DNA from 2 places in the Nonomuraea mangrovi genome. Region 2 is predicted to be linked to the other one. Evidence: riboswitches for the same ligand, from Rfam matches in the RefSeq annotation. Region 2 holds a riboswitch; the other holds the start of a gene.
What was found. A riboswitch is a leader RNA that binds a small molecule or an ion and turns the genes downstream of it on or off. The one in region 2 is predicted to bind guanidine.

Region 1 (6,991 bases), on a different contig from region 2:
CATCAGCCTGTCCTCGGAGGTGCGCCCGCGCCGCGGGGCCAGGACGACGCTCAGCACGATGCCCGCACCACCGACGATCATGAAGATGACGCCGATCCTGTCCATGTGGACGGCACTGCCGAAGACGTCGGGTTCGATGGCGAACCGGAGGATGGCGCCGAGCGTGAGGAAGAAGATGCTGACCCCGACACCCATGACGACCTCCGGAGGGTAAAGACCGCGTACGGACACGGTCATACCCTCCTGATGAAGATCACACCCTCAGGCGTGACACGTCAGTGGCCGGCCGCCGTTGAAGGTGATCATGTCGAGGACGGCGGCGGCCAGGTCCACCTCGCCGCCCGTCGCGTCGGCGTAGGCCCTGTGCAGGTTGCCCACGACGCGCTCGCTGTCGGTGAGCGTGCCGTACTCGCCGAGATCGGTCTGCCTGGCCAGCTCCAGCGGCGACAGGCCCGCCGCCATCCCCGCCTCCGCTGTCTCCTGGACGAACCGCAGGTATCCGCGCACCGTGGAGATCGCCGAGGGGCCGCACACGTCACCGTGCCCCGGGACGATCGTCTCCGCGCCGAGCTCCTCCAGTTGGTCGAGCGCCGACAGCGCGCCGGCCACCGAGCCCATCAGCACGAACGGCGTGCCGCCGTTGAACACCAGGTCGCCCGAGAAGAGCACCTTGCGCGAGGGGATCCACACGTAGGAGTCGTTGGTGGTGTGCGCGGCGAACCCGACGTGCCTGACCTCGCAGCGCAGGTCGTCGGAGTAGAGGGTGACGCCGTCGGTGTAGGTGAGGAACGGCGGCACCGGGTCGAGCGTGCCCCACTCGACGTCCGGTGACCAGGCGCCCAGGTAGGTGGGCACCCCGTCGGCGATGATCTGCTCGCGGGTCCGCTCGTGCGCCACGATCGTCGCCTCGGGGAACAGGTGGTTGCCGAAGGTGTGGTCGCCGTGGTGGTGGGTGTTGACGAGTGTGGTGATCGGCCGGTCGGAGATCTTGGCGATCGCGTCGCGGTAGGCGCGGGTACGGCGCTCGGTGGAGCAGGCGTCGACGGAGATGACGCCCCTGCGCCCGGCCATGAACCCGGTGTTGTTGATCCACCAGCTCCCGTCGGGCTGGATGTAGGCGTAGACGCCGTCGGAGACCTCTTCGACACGTGGTGACATGCCCGCGACGCTATCCCGCGGCGCGTCCCGCGGCCATGGCCGTCGTGCGCCCCGCGACATGCAGACGGAAGACCGCCCACCAGGACGGGTGGACGGTCTTCCGGACCTGCCGCGGGAGCAGGTGGTCTAGAACGCCTCTTCGGGCAGGTCCATCAGGTCGAGGCCGGTGCTCTCCAGCACCGCCAGCTCGGCCGCGATGCGCGGCAGCACGGTCGTCGCGAAGAACGACGCGCCGGCCACCTTGCCCTGGTAGAAGGCGTCCTCGCCCTCGGCGAGCCTGGTCAGCGCGACCTCCGCCTGGCGCAGCAGCAGCCAGCCGATGATCAGGTCACCCAGCGCCAGCAGGAAGCGCGTGCTGTTGAGCCCGACCTTGTAGATCTCGCGCGGCGACTCCAGCGAGCCGAGCGCCCAGCCCGCCATCGTGTCGCCCATGGCCTTGACCTCGGCGGCGGCCTGGGCGAGCAGCTTGCGCTCCTGCTTGAGCCTGCCGTTGCCCGCCTCGGAGGCGGCGAAGGCGTTGATCTCGGTCAGCAGCGAGCCCACCGCCGCGCCCTGGTTGCGCAGGATCTTGCGGAAGAACAGGTCGAGGCCCTGGATCGCGGTCGTCCCCTCGTACAGGGAGTCGATCTTCGCGTCGCGGATGTACTGCTCGATCGGGTAGTCCTGCAGGTATCCGGAGCCGCCCAGCGTCTGCAGCGAGCGCGAGAGGAGCTCGTAGGAGCGCTCGGAGCCCACTCCCTTGACCACCGGGAGCAGCAGGTCGTTCATCGCCTCGGCGTGCTTGTCACCCGGGTTGATCAGGAGCTCGTCCTGGAAGGTGGCCGTGTAGAGGACCAGGGCCCGCATGCCCTCGGCGTACGACTTCTGCAGCATCAGCTCGCGCCGCACGTCGGGGTGGTGCGTGATGGTCACCCGCGGCGCGGACTTGTCGGCCATCTTGATCAGGTCCGCACCCTGGACGCGGGACTTGGCGTACTCCAGCGCGTTCAGGTAGCCGGTGGACAGGGTGGCGATGGCCTTGGTGCCGACCATCATCCTGGCGTGCTCGATCACCATGAACATCTGCTTGATGCCCTCGTGCACGTCGCCGACGAGGGTGCCGATGGCCGGGTGCTTGTCGCCGAAGGTCAGCTCGCAGGTCGTGGAGACCTTGAGGCCCATCTTCTTCTCGACGTTGGTGACGTAGACGCCGTTGCGCTCGCCGAGCGCGCCGTCGTCCAGGTTCACGTGGTACTTCGGAACCAGGAACATCGACAGGCCCTTGGTGCCCGTGCCCGCGCCCTCGGGCCTGGCCAGCACCAGGTGGAAGATGTTGTCGGCCATGTCGTGCTCGGCGCTGGTGATGAAACGCTTGACGCCCTCGAGGTGCCAGGTGCCGTCGGGCTGCTGGATCGCGCGGGCGCGCCCCGCGCCGACGTCGGAGCCCGCGTCGGGCTCGGTCAGCACCATGGTGGCGCCCCAGTTGTTCTCGATCGCCAGCTCGGCGAACCGCTTCTGGTCGGGGGTGCCGAGCTTCCACAGCGTGTAGGCGAAGTTGGGGCCCGCGGCGTACATGTAGAGGGCGGGGTTGGCGCCGAGCACCATCTCGGCGGTGGACCAGGCCAGCGTCCGGGGGATGCCGGGCCCGCCGAGCTCGGCCGGCAGGTCGAGGTGCGCCCAGCCGCCCTCGACGAGGGCCTTGAAGGACTTCTTCACACCATCGGGTACGGTCACCGTCGAGGTGGCGGGGTCGAAGACCGGCGGCGTGCGGTCACCCTCCTCGAAGGAGTCGGCCAGCACACCCGTGGCGAGCCTGTTGACCTCGTCCAGGATGCTGCGGGCGACGTCCTCGTCCACTTCCGAGAACGGGCCGTTACCGAGGATGTCGCGGCGACCGAAGACCTCGAAGAGGTTGAACTCCAGATCCCGCACGTTGCTCTTGTAGTGGCCCATGGCTGCTCTCTCCTAGAACCGGGGGCGTTTAGTACTGGCGAGTAACCTTACTCTGAATGCTACCCGCGGGTAACCTCTGCTAAGCACTTACCCTCGACACATGAATGCCGAGGCGTTGAACGAACGGTGGCGGCAGAACCTGGAGTCGTGGGCCATCCCGCCGGAGATCCTGGCGAAGGCGCCCGTGGACCCGTGGGGGCACTCGCCCGCCCGTTTCGCGGCCAGGACCGACCGTGCGGTGGCCGAACCCGAAGGACCGACCCTGGCAAGGGTGGCCGAGGCGCTGCCGGAGGGTGGGACGCTGCTCGACGTGGGATCGGGGACGGGGGCCGCCTCCCTCCCGCTGGCCGGCAGGCTCGGCGAGCTGGTCGCCGTGGACACCTCGGCCGCGATGCTCGCCGAGTTCACCGTGCGCGCCGACAAGGCGGGCGTCCACGCGACGACGATCGAGGGCAACTGGCCGCAGGTCGAGGCGAAGGCGGGCAAGGCCGACGTCGTGGTGGCCGCGCACGTGGTCTACAACGTGCCCGATCTGGCCGCCTTCCTGCGCGCCCTCGACTCCCACGCCACCCGCAGAGTCGTCATCGAGCTGCCGCACCGCCATCCCATGAGCTGGATGAGCCCGCTGTGGGAGCACTTCCACGGTGTGCGGCGCCCGGTCAGGCCGATCGCCGAGGACGCGGTGGCCCTGGCCGCCGCGCTCGGCTTCGACGTGCGGGTGGAGGAGCGGGAGGCGCCCATCGAGCGTTTCGCCACGATCGAGGAGCTGGCCGCCAGCGTCTGCCACCGAGCCTGCCTCGATCCCGCACGGGCGCCCGAGGTGGCCGCGACGGCCATGGAGATGGGCATGTGGCCGGTGCCCCGCGACCGGTGGGTCACGCTCTGGTGGAATCAGAACGACGCCTGAGCGGTTGGAGTGAGTGAGCGACCCGCTCCCGGACGAGACGCGCCGTACCCGGAAAGCCAAGACGACGCACCCCTACGACAAAGGAGTGCACATGGCTTGGGTCATTCTCGTCGCCGCCGGCCTGCTCGAGGTCGCGATGGCCTACTCGCTCAAGATGAGCGACGGCTTCTCCCAGGTCTGGTGGGCGGTGAGCTTCCTCGTCTTCGCCGTCCTCAGCTTCGGCGCGCTCGCGTTCGCGCTCAAGAGCCTCGAGGTCGGCACCGCCTACGCGGTGTGGACGGGCATCGGTGCCGTCGGCACGGCCACGCTCGGCATGCTGCTCATGGGCGACGACGTCTCCGCCGTCAAGCTGGGCTCGATCGCGTTCATCCTCATCGGAGTCGTCGGCCTCAACCTGGCGGGGGCGGGCCACTAGCGTGGTTTGACGCGTTCACGAATGTGGCGATTGGGTGGGCGCATGATTGAGATCCACGCCGTCACCATCGACGCGGCGGACCCGTACGAGCTGGCCACCTGGTGGAGCAACGCCACCGGCCTGCCGCTGTGGGGGGAGTGCGAGCCCGGAGACACCGAGGTCGCCATCCGTACCCACCAGGATCCGTTCCTGCTGTTCATCCAGGTGCCCGAGGGCAAGACCGTCAAGAACAGGGTCCACCTCGACGTCAACGGCACCGAGGGAAGGACCCGCGACCAGGAGGTCGAGCGCCTGCTCGGCCTCGGGGCGAAGGTCCACGAGGACCACCGCAACCCTGACGGCACCGGCTGGGTCACCATGCACGACCCCGAGGGAAACGAGTTCTGCGTCTGTCGCTCGCAGGCGGAGAAGGACACAATGTCCTCGTGAGTGAGCCCAGCGCCTCAGCGTCCATCGAGATCGACGCCCCGCCCGAGAGGGTCTACGAGCTGGTGACCGATCTGGAGGGCATGGGCGCATGGAACGCCGAGTGCGAGCGCGCCCGCTGGATCGGCGAGGTGCGCTCGGCTCGGCGCGGCGCGAGGTTCCGCGGCAGCAACCGCAACGGGTCCCGCCGCTGGTCGACCGTCTGCACGGTGACCGCGGCCGAGCCTGGCCGCGTCTTCGCCTACCACGTCCGCGCCGGCGGGATGCTCGACATCGCCGTCTGGCGGTTCGACATCACCCCCAGCGAGATGGGCTGCGTCGTGGAGCAGAAGACCTGGGACACCAGGGGGAGGTTCATGCTGGTCGTGGGGCGGCTCGCGACCAACGTCGCCGATCGGGCCGCCCACAACGCCGCCAACATGCGCCGCTCTCTCGAAGGGTTGAAGCGCGTCGCCGAGAGCGGCTAGCGTGCCCTGCCCTTCATGGTGAGCGTCAGAATGCCCGCGATGAGGTACACCAGCGCGCCGCTCCACAGGGAGTCCCACGCGGCGCCGAAGATGTCCTCGCCGTCGAGCACGAGCTGGACGGGGTAGCTCAGCACCGCGGTGATGCCCGCGGGCAGGAGCGCGAACTTCCACGGATGCCGCAGCGACCAGTTGCGCGCCTGCCTGGTGACCCTGTCGCCCTCCTCCGGTTTGGCGACCGCGCCGATGGCCGCGATCAGGGCGAACAGGCTGATGCCGAGGCCCAGAGCCCACGACAGGTCGGCCGACCCCGTGATGGCGCCCAAGCCGAAGCTCACGGCGGCCACCGCACCGCCGCCCACGGCGGCGGCCTTCCAAGGGGCGCCACGGAGCGCGGCGCCCGACAACGACAGTTCTTCGCGTCGAGAGAGCTCGTTCATGTATCCAGAGTGCCTTTCGGCACCCCTTGTCCACATCGGGGAATCACCCTGAGAGTCCCCCGAGGCCGGCTGCCATGATGCGGGCATGCAGGAATTCACTCTTGAGCGGCTTGGCGACGACGACGCGGACCGGCTGCGGGCCCTCAGGCTGCGCGCCCTGGCCGACGCCCCCGACGCCTTCGGATCCACCTACGACAAGGACGCCGCCTACCCGCGGGAGAAATGGGTCGAGCGCCTGTCCAACCCTGACTCCGTCTGGTTCGTGGCGGTGGGCGACGGCCAGGACGCCGGGCTGGTGTGCGGCCTCGAGGAGCACCCCGGCCACGTGCACCTGCTGTCGATGTGGGTCGCCCCGGAGGCCAGGGGCGCGGGTCTGGCAGGGCGGCTGGTCGACGAGGTCGTCGCGTGGGCCCGCGCCCGTGAGGCCGAGGAGATCGGCCTGTGGGCCGTCGACGCGAACGCCGCCGCCCGCGCGCTCTACGCCCGTAAGGGCTTCCTGCCCAGCGGCAGGGTCATGGCGCTGCCGTCCAACCCCGGCCTGATGGAGTCGCACTACGTGCACTCCCTGGTCTTCCGTACGGCACGCGCCGCCGACGTGCCCGCCGTAGTGGCGCTCATCCTCGACGACCCGATCGCCGCGGCCAGGACGGGACAGTACGGCGACGAGCACAGGGCCGCCTTCGAGGCCATCGACGCCGACCCCAACAACGAGCTGATCGTCGCGGAGCTGAAGGGCGAGGTGGTGGGCACCATGCAGCTCACCTACATCCCCGGCATCTCCCGGCGCGGCGCCACCCGCCTCCAGGTCGAGGCGGTGCGGGTCGCCGGCCACCTGCGAGGGCAGGGGTGGGGCCGCAAGATGATGGAGTGGGCGCACGCCAAGGGCAGGGCCAGGGGGTGCGCGATGGTGCAGCTCACCTCCGACAAGAGGCGCGAGGACGCCCACCGCTTCTACCGCTCCATCGGCTACACCCAGTCACACGAGGGGTTCAAGCTCGAGCTCGACTAGGTTGTCGTGGTAGACGGCGCCCTTGCCCATGTCGGCGTCGCGCTCGTCCACCACGGCGTTGGGGTTCGATCCGCCGATGGTGTGCTTGGGCCATCTGCCCTTGGGGCTGGCCACGACGCCCTTGGCCACGCGGTCGCTGACCTCCACGTCGGCGAGGAAGTAGCCGTTGTGGTTGACCACCCTGACGCGCTGGCCAGTGGACAGGCCCCTGGCCTGCGCGTCGGCGGGGTTCACCAGGAT
Region 2 (6,991 bases):
GGATTTGGTCGATGGGGCGGGTGGCGGCGCTGGTCAGGTGTGCCAGGAGACGGCGGATCTCGGCGGCCACCAGAATGTACTGACGCTGCCCGTTCAGAGTGACGGTCTCGATGAAATCGCAAGCCAGCAGCGCGTCGGCTTGCGAGCGCAGGAAGTCCGCCCACGTGAGCGACGCTCGTTCAGGGGACGGGTCTATGCCTTCCTGCTTGAGGATCTCCCAGACGGTGGACGGCGCGATTTTGATGCCGAGGGTGGCGAGTTCGCCGTGCACTCGCCGGTAACCCCACGAGGGGTTCTCTCGGACCAGCCGTAGAACGAGCACGCGGATGGATCGCACGGTGGGCGGACGCCCCGGCCGCTTCCTCTGACAAGTGCGAGCGTGGCTCTGCTTGAGCAGATCGCGGTGCCAGCGCAGGACGGTATCCGGACGCACGAGGAGCCGCAGTCGGCGTAGGACCTCGCGCGGTAACGATGACAGGAGCGCGGCCAGGAAGGCTCGGTCCTCGGGAGCGAACGTCACCTTGGTGTCGGCGCCGAGCTGCCGTTCAAGAATGGTGATCTGGTGGCGCAAGGCGAGGATCTCGACGTCCTTGTCTCGATCTCCCAGCGGTAGCAATCGCAGCGCGGCAAAGGCGTTCGTGACGGTCAGGTAGGCCAGGCTAAGAAGCACAAGTGATCATCTTGCCGAGGCTCTGTCCCTTCCGAGAGCCAGAGCCGGCGCACGTCGGGATCAGTCAGGCAAGCCGGATGGCCTGCACGGATGACATTATCGGCAGTGACACATGCGCGGCCCCATCTACGACGCGAGCGTCGGCGGCCTGACCGCCTGGACGCTCGGTTCGTCCCTCGCGCTGATCGGCGGGCTGATCAGCATCCTGCTGATGATCAGGCACACCAGGGTCGAGGAAGAGACCGGCCGGCGCGAGCTGCTGGCCTCGGGTGTCGTCAGCCGCCACGCCCCGCTGGCCGCCGCGCTCGCGGTCGTGCTGGCCGCCAACCTGCTGCTGGGCCTGCTGTCGGTGCCCGCTCTGGTCGCGGACGGCCTGCCCGCGGGTTCCTCACTGCTGTTCGGGCTGTCCATCGCCGCGGGCGGCTGGGCGTTCGCGGCCGTGGCCGCCCTCACCGCGCAGCTCACCGCGTCATCCGGTACGGGACGCGGCTTCGCGATCGCCGTCGGCGGCCTGCTGTTCGCGCTGCGCTCGCTGGCCGACGTCGGCGGCATCGGCTGGCTCGCCTGGCTGTCACCGTTCAGCTGGGTCCGGCTGACCAAACCTTACGCCGGCGACCAGTGGTGGGTGCTGGGGCTGGTCGCGGTGTTCGTCACCGCCGTGGCGGCGGCCGCGTTCGAGCTGTCCACGCGGCGTGACGTGGCCGGCGGTCTGGTTGCCGCCCGTCCCGGACCCGCCACCGGGGCGCTGTCGGGCACGTTCGGCCTGGCCGCTCGCCTGCACCGGGGCACGCTCGCAGGCTTCGCGATCGGCTTCGGCCTGCTGGGCGCCCTGCTCGGCGTGTCAGCGCGGGGGCTGGACGCCCAGTTGGACACGCCGCAGCTCCAGGAGCTCGCCGCGACCGTCGGCGGCGCCGACGCCCGCGTCTCGGATGTGTTCTTCACGTTCGTGATGTACGTGCTCAGCCAGCTCGTCACGGGAGCGGCGCTGGTGTCGGCACTGCGCGCCCGTGGCGAGGAGGCGGCGGGCCGGGCCGAGCTGCTGCTGTCCACCCCTGTCGGCCGGCTGCGCTGGGCGCTGAGCCACCTGGTGTTCGCCATTGTGGGCCCGGTGCTGCTGCTGGCCGCGCTGGGCGCGGCGGCGGGGCTCGCCTACGACGGCGATGTGGCCCGCGTCGCCGGGGCCACGCTGGCCTACCTGCCCGCGGTCTGGACCGTGGTCGGTATCGCGACGCTGCTGTTCGGCATGCTGCCACGGCTGGCGGCGGCCGCGAGCTGGACCGTGCTCGGCCTCTTCCTGGTCGTGGATCTGCTGGCGGAGTTCAAGCTCGCCACCGGGATCGTCCTCAACCTGTCGCCGTTCGTGCACGTGCCGGCGATGTTGCTGGACGGCGTCTCATCACCGGTGGCACCGCTGCTGGGGCTGACTGTTGTGGCCGTCACCCTGGCCACGGCGGGGCTGGCGTTCCTGCGCCGCCGCGACCTGATGCCCTCTGTCTGAACGCTCCCGTAGAGGCGCTGCTGGCCGACATCGACAAGGACCACGATGCCGAGTTCACCGCCACGCTGACCGCCGCAGTGACGCTGTGGCGGTCGGGCTCAGGGGTGCACGGCACGCCGCCCGACCGCGCTGCTCGGCTAGCTTGGCGTGAACCGGGCAGGCCAGCTCTCCAGGGAGGCATTCCAGGCAGGTCAACCAGCATGCCGTACAAGTTCGTCTGATCGCACGGTTGCCCGTCTTCGATCTCGTCGATCCACTCCTCATCGGCGCCGCCGCGGATCAGCTCGCAGACGCTACCGAAGCGGGTCGTTCGACGGCGGGCTGGTCACCGCAGGCGCTGACGAGCATGAGCGCGATCAGACCTGCCGCGGTGACGCCTGGGCGCGGGAGCATATCGTTAATCATCTTGGGCGTCGGCATCCGGGTCAATGCCGTCCGCGAACCGGGAGGAAGGGCCGGCGCAGTCCACTGCGTGGCGGCGCCCGCCATCCCTGCAGGGCGAGCCTAGGGACTGGTGCCCCAGGCTTCGAACTCGTAGATGCGGGTCCGAAGGTGACGTGATGGAGCAGGATGCGCTGCTGGCCGCTGATCATCAGCACCTGCGCGGCGTAGAGGCGTCGCGGATCCTCAAACACTGCTTTGCCGCGGCGACAGGCACCCAGGACAATCCACGGCGGCGAAGAGTAGCTGATCGCTGTCGTGGTACCGTCGCCGCGGAAGCCCGTACGTGCTTGCCCCGGACGAGATGTGCGCCGTACCCGGCCCGCTAAGACGACGCACTCGAAGGAGACGTCATGGATGCGGGCATTCCCCTGGTCGATTTCACTGGAGTGACTCCCCAGCCTCGTGCGCTGGATGTCCGGTGGATTCACGGCTCACCGTCGGCCAAGCACAACACCGATCCGGACATCCAGGTCCATGCGTACGACGAGCACACGTTCATCCTGCGGCAGAACATGGCGATCGACTACGAGGCGCCGTTCTTGTTCCTGCTGTTCGGAAACGCGCGGGCGGTGTTGATCGACACCGGTGCCACGGCATCCGCCCAGTTCTTTCCCTTGCTCCAGGTGGTCGATGAGCTCGTCGCCGGCTGGCTCGCCCGCCACCCCCGGGAGGAGTACCACCTGCTGGTGCTGCACACCCACCCGCATGGCGACCACGTCGCGGGCGACGATCAGTTCACCGACCGCCCCGACACCACGGTGGTCGGCGCGGACCTGGTCACCGCCTGGGAGTACTTCGGGTTCGGCAAGGATCCCGACGCCGTGGCGCAGGTCGACCTGGGCGACCGCGTGTTGGAGTGCCTGGCCGCCCCGGGCCACCACGAGGCGGCGGTCACGTTCTACGACCGGTGGACCGGGTTCCTGCTCACTGGCGACACGGTCTACCCGGGTCGTCTCTACATCCAGGACTGGTCGGCCTTCGCCCAGACCATCGACCGCCTGATCGACTTTTCTGACCGCCGACCCGTCACCCACGTCCTCGGCTGCCACATCGAGATGACCAGGCAGCCAGGCGTGGACTACCCGATCCGCACCACCTACCAGCCCGACGAGCCCCCACTGCAGATGACCACCGGGCACCTGCACGAGATCCGTGCGGCGATCAAGGAGATCGGCGACCGGCCCAGCCGGCGTGCCTACCCCCTCTTCATCCTCTGGCCGAACGCATGAGCCGCAGGAACGCATCGGACCCCCTGCCCGATGCCACCTCGTCCCCGGCCGCGATGCCTGTGGGCCGGCCGGTGACGCTGCCGCACCGGACCTCCGTCGTGTTCGGCTCGGCCTTCGTCGACATCCGCGATCCGCACAGCGGGCTTGGCAACCCCTTCGCCGTCGTCATGGGCGCCGACGTCGGGACCTGGGACGTGGGACAGCGCCAGGCGCTGGCCCGCCGCACCGGTACTCCCGAAACCGTGTTCATCGACGCCGTCCGCGAACCGCGCGCGCCAGACGGCCCCTACGGGTACGAGCTCCACCTCACTGTCCTGACCCCGACCGGCAGAGCACTCGGCGCGTGCGCCCACGGCTTCATCGGCGCCGCACACACGCTCGCCGAGACCGGGCTCACCAAGCCAGGCCACGACCTCCTGATCACCACGTCGACCGGAGGCTCCGCACGCGCCTCGCTTCCCCGTGCCCGAAAGGTCATGCTGCACTTCGTCTCCCAGGAGCCCCGGATTGCGCACGGCCACGAACAGGCACTGGAGAAGATCTTCCACCTGCCACTGCCATCTCTGGCCGACGGCCTGCCGATCCTGTCCGTCGGATCACCCAAACTGACCATCGAAGTGACACCCGCCACCTTCGCGCGACTGCGCGGGAAACTGAACAGTGTGAACTACGACCGGTTGATGGCCCTGCAGCGCGAACTGGACATCAACGGAATCCACATGTTCTGCCGCAACAGCACCACATCGTTGCCCGAACACGTGATCCAGGTGAACGCGTACCTCGGCCGGAACCTCGTCGTGGACCGGGCCACCGGTGTCTCGAGCGCGGCCCAGGTCAGCGCCGACCCGCACGTCAGCGACGGCCAGGAGCTGCAGATCGCCCAGTACACCCGGGCCGGCCGCTCGGCGGTCCTCACCTTGACCAAAGGGAAGAGCCGCAACGTCTGCGTGGGTGGCGCCGCATTCCTAGTCGACCACCACACGCCGCAGTGAGGCATCCAGAACTTCCGCATGTGCGACCGCGGCGGCGCCGAGTTGCCGCCAATCCACGTCGGTACCTATCAGGCGGCCGCGGGCGAACTCGCGGGCAAAGGCGTCCGCCCCTATGGCGCGCTGGACGGCGGCCGCGATTCGGTCGACGTCACCCCGCTCGCCCGCTGGCAACGGAGCCCTCACTGAGTCACGGGCTGCTGAGCCGGCACCCAGGAGGCGGGCCGCCGTCCGGTGGTCGCCCTCGCCCACGTATGCTCCTGCCAGCCCTTCCAAGGCGAGCGCCACGGCGCGCTGGTCTCCAGTGGTTAGGGCGGCTTCCAGCCCTTCCCGGTGCAGGTCGAAGGCCATGCCGGGGTCTCCGCGGAGCTCGGCGACGAAGCCCAGTTCGGCCAGGATGAGCGCGGTGCCTGGATCGCCTCGCCACTGGCGGCACCAGTCCAGCCAGGCACGCAGATGCCGCTCTGCGGTGTCGAGGTCACCGCGTCGCCTGGCGGCGAGGCCCAAGCCCACCTCTGCGAACTGCTCCGTGCGGGTGTTCAGTTGGTCGGCGGCCAGCCGCCTGGCCCGCTCGTGGTACTGGTCGGCCTCGGCGTACGAGCCAGTGAGCAAGGCGATCCGGCCCAGCATGGCGAGGCTGTCGGCGACCTGGGGCCAGAGCCGGAGGTCTTCGGCGACGTCCAGGGCATCGCGGTGCAGGGCGCGGGCGCGCTCGTAGTCGCCGCTGATCTGGGCGAGGAAGCCGAGGAGGTGCGTGGCCTGCAGCAATCCCCAGCGGTCGCCTTGCTCGCGGAAGAGCGCCAGGCTCTGCTCGGCGTCGCGGCCGGCCGCGTCCAGGTCGTGCACAGCGGTATGGGAGGCGTGGACGCTCAGCGCCGCAGCAATTCCCCACTTGTCGTCCAGCGCGCGGAACGTCGTGAGCGCCCGGCTCGCCAGGCCCAGGCTGACGGACGGGTCGTCGAAGCCGGAGTGGGCCAGGCTGAGGAGCCATTGCGCCTCGGCACGGGCCCGCGGGTCGGCGATCCGAGCGCAGAGCTCGTCGAGGTGCCCCGGCGAGACCGCCGCGGGCTGATCGCGGATCAGCAGGCTCACGCCGGCGTGCCAAGCGGCGGCCACGGCCCGCGCTTCCTGGTCGCCGCCGAGCGTCAGCGCCAGCTCCAGTGAGCGGCGGGCCTCGCCGAGGCGGCCGCGCAGGAACCAGTACCAGGACAGCGCGGTCACGAGCCGAAGCGCCCGGTCCGCGGCGCGCCGCCGTACCGCATCGTCCAGCGCCGAGCGCAGGTTGGCGGCCTCGGCATCGAGGAGGCGCAGCCAGTGCCCCTGGTCGGGGCCGTGAAGGAACGGCCGGGCGCATACGGCCAGCGCGGTGTAGTACGCCCCGTGCCGCTCCCGCACGGCCTCCGGCTCTCCAGCCTCGTCGAGGCGCTCCAGGCAGTAGGCCTGTACGGACTCCAGCAGCCGGTACCGGCCGTGGCTCACGACCACCAGGGATCGGTCCACCAGCCGCGCCAGCAGGCCGAGCACCTCCCAGGAGCGGACGCCGTCTCCCGCGCAGACCGTCTCGGCCGCCTCCAGCGTGCAACCGTCGGCGTGGACGGCGAGCCGACGCAGGACGGCACGTTCGGAGCCGGTGAGCGGCTCCCAACTCCAGTCGATCATGGCGCGGAGCGTTTGTTGCCGCAGCGGGGCGCCGCGCCGGCCCGCGTCCAGCAGGTGGAAGCGGTCGTCGAGCCGGGCCGCCAGCTCGCGGGCGCTGAGCACGCGGGCCCGGATCGCGGCCAGCTCCAGCGCGAGCGGCAGGCCGTCCAGCCGCTTGGCGATGGCCTCCACGGCGGGCTCGTCCATGGCGAAACCCGGCGCCGCGGCGGCGGCACGCGCGGCGAACAGCCGGACGGCGCTGCCCATGTCCAGCGGCGGCACGGCGTGCACATGCTCGCCGGGAATGTCCAAAGGGACCCGGCTGGTCGCGAGAACCCGAAGCCCCGGCGCGCTCGTCAACAGCCGCTCGGCGAGCTCAGCGACCGCGCCCACCACGTGCTCACAGTTGTCGAGCAGCAGGAGCAGATGCTTGCTCCGCACGGCCGCGGCCAGGCGGTCCACCACGTCGTGGCTGACGCCCAGGGCGGCTGCCACCGCCTCGGCCACCCTGTCCATGCCACTG

Region 1: another riboswitch for guanidine. It lies ahead of ACFSKW_RS11935 (DMT family transporter); the one in region 2 lies ahead of ACFSKW_RS06885 (MBL fold metallo-hydrolase).

What each region holds. Positions count from the first base shown of each region.
Region 1 is NZ_JBHUFV010000017.1:68,861-75,851, forward strand. It holds gene ACFSKW_RS11915 (DUF6458 family protein) at 1-195, opposite strand, end outside; gene ACFSKW_RS11920 (MBL fold metallo-hydrolase) at 262-1,158, opposite strand; gene ACFSKW_RS11925 (acyl-CoA dehydrogenase) at 1,285-3,090, opposite strand; gene ACFSKW_RS11930 (class I SAM-dependent methyltransferase) at 3,191-3,997, shown strand; guanidine-III (ykkC-III) riboswitch at 4,008-4,068, shown strand; gene ACFSKW_RS11935 (DMT family transporter) at 4,089-4,412, shown strand; gene ACFSKW_RS11940 (VOC family protein) at 4,455-4,841, shown strand; gene ACFSKW_RS11945 (SRPBCC family protein) at 4,838-5,305, shown strand; gene ACFSKW_RS11950 (hypothetical protein) at 5,302-5,742, opposite strand; gene ACFSKW_RS11955 (GNAT family N-acetyltransferase) at 5,828-6,751, shown strand; gene ACFSKW_RS11960 (molybdopterin-containing oxidoreductase family protein) at 6,719-6,991, opposite strand, start outside.
Region 2 is NZ_JBHUFV010000011.1:37,801-44,791, reverse strand. It holds gene ACFSKW_RS06895 (hypothetical protein) at 1-670, opposite strand, end outside; gene ACFSKW_RS06890 (ABC transporter permease) at 783-2,168, shown strand; guanidine-III (ykkC-III) riboswitch at 2,882-2,949, shown strand; gene ACFSKW_RS06885 (MBL fold metallo-hydrolase) at 2,963-3,841, shown strand; gene ACFSKW_RS06880 (PhzF family phenazine biosynthesis protein) at 3,913-4,833, shown strand; gene ACFSKW_RS06875 (AfsR/SARP family transcriptional regulator) at 4,807-6,991, opposite strand, start outside.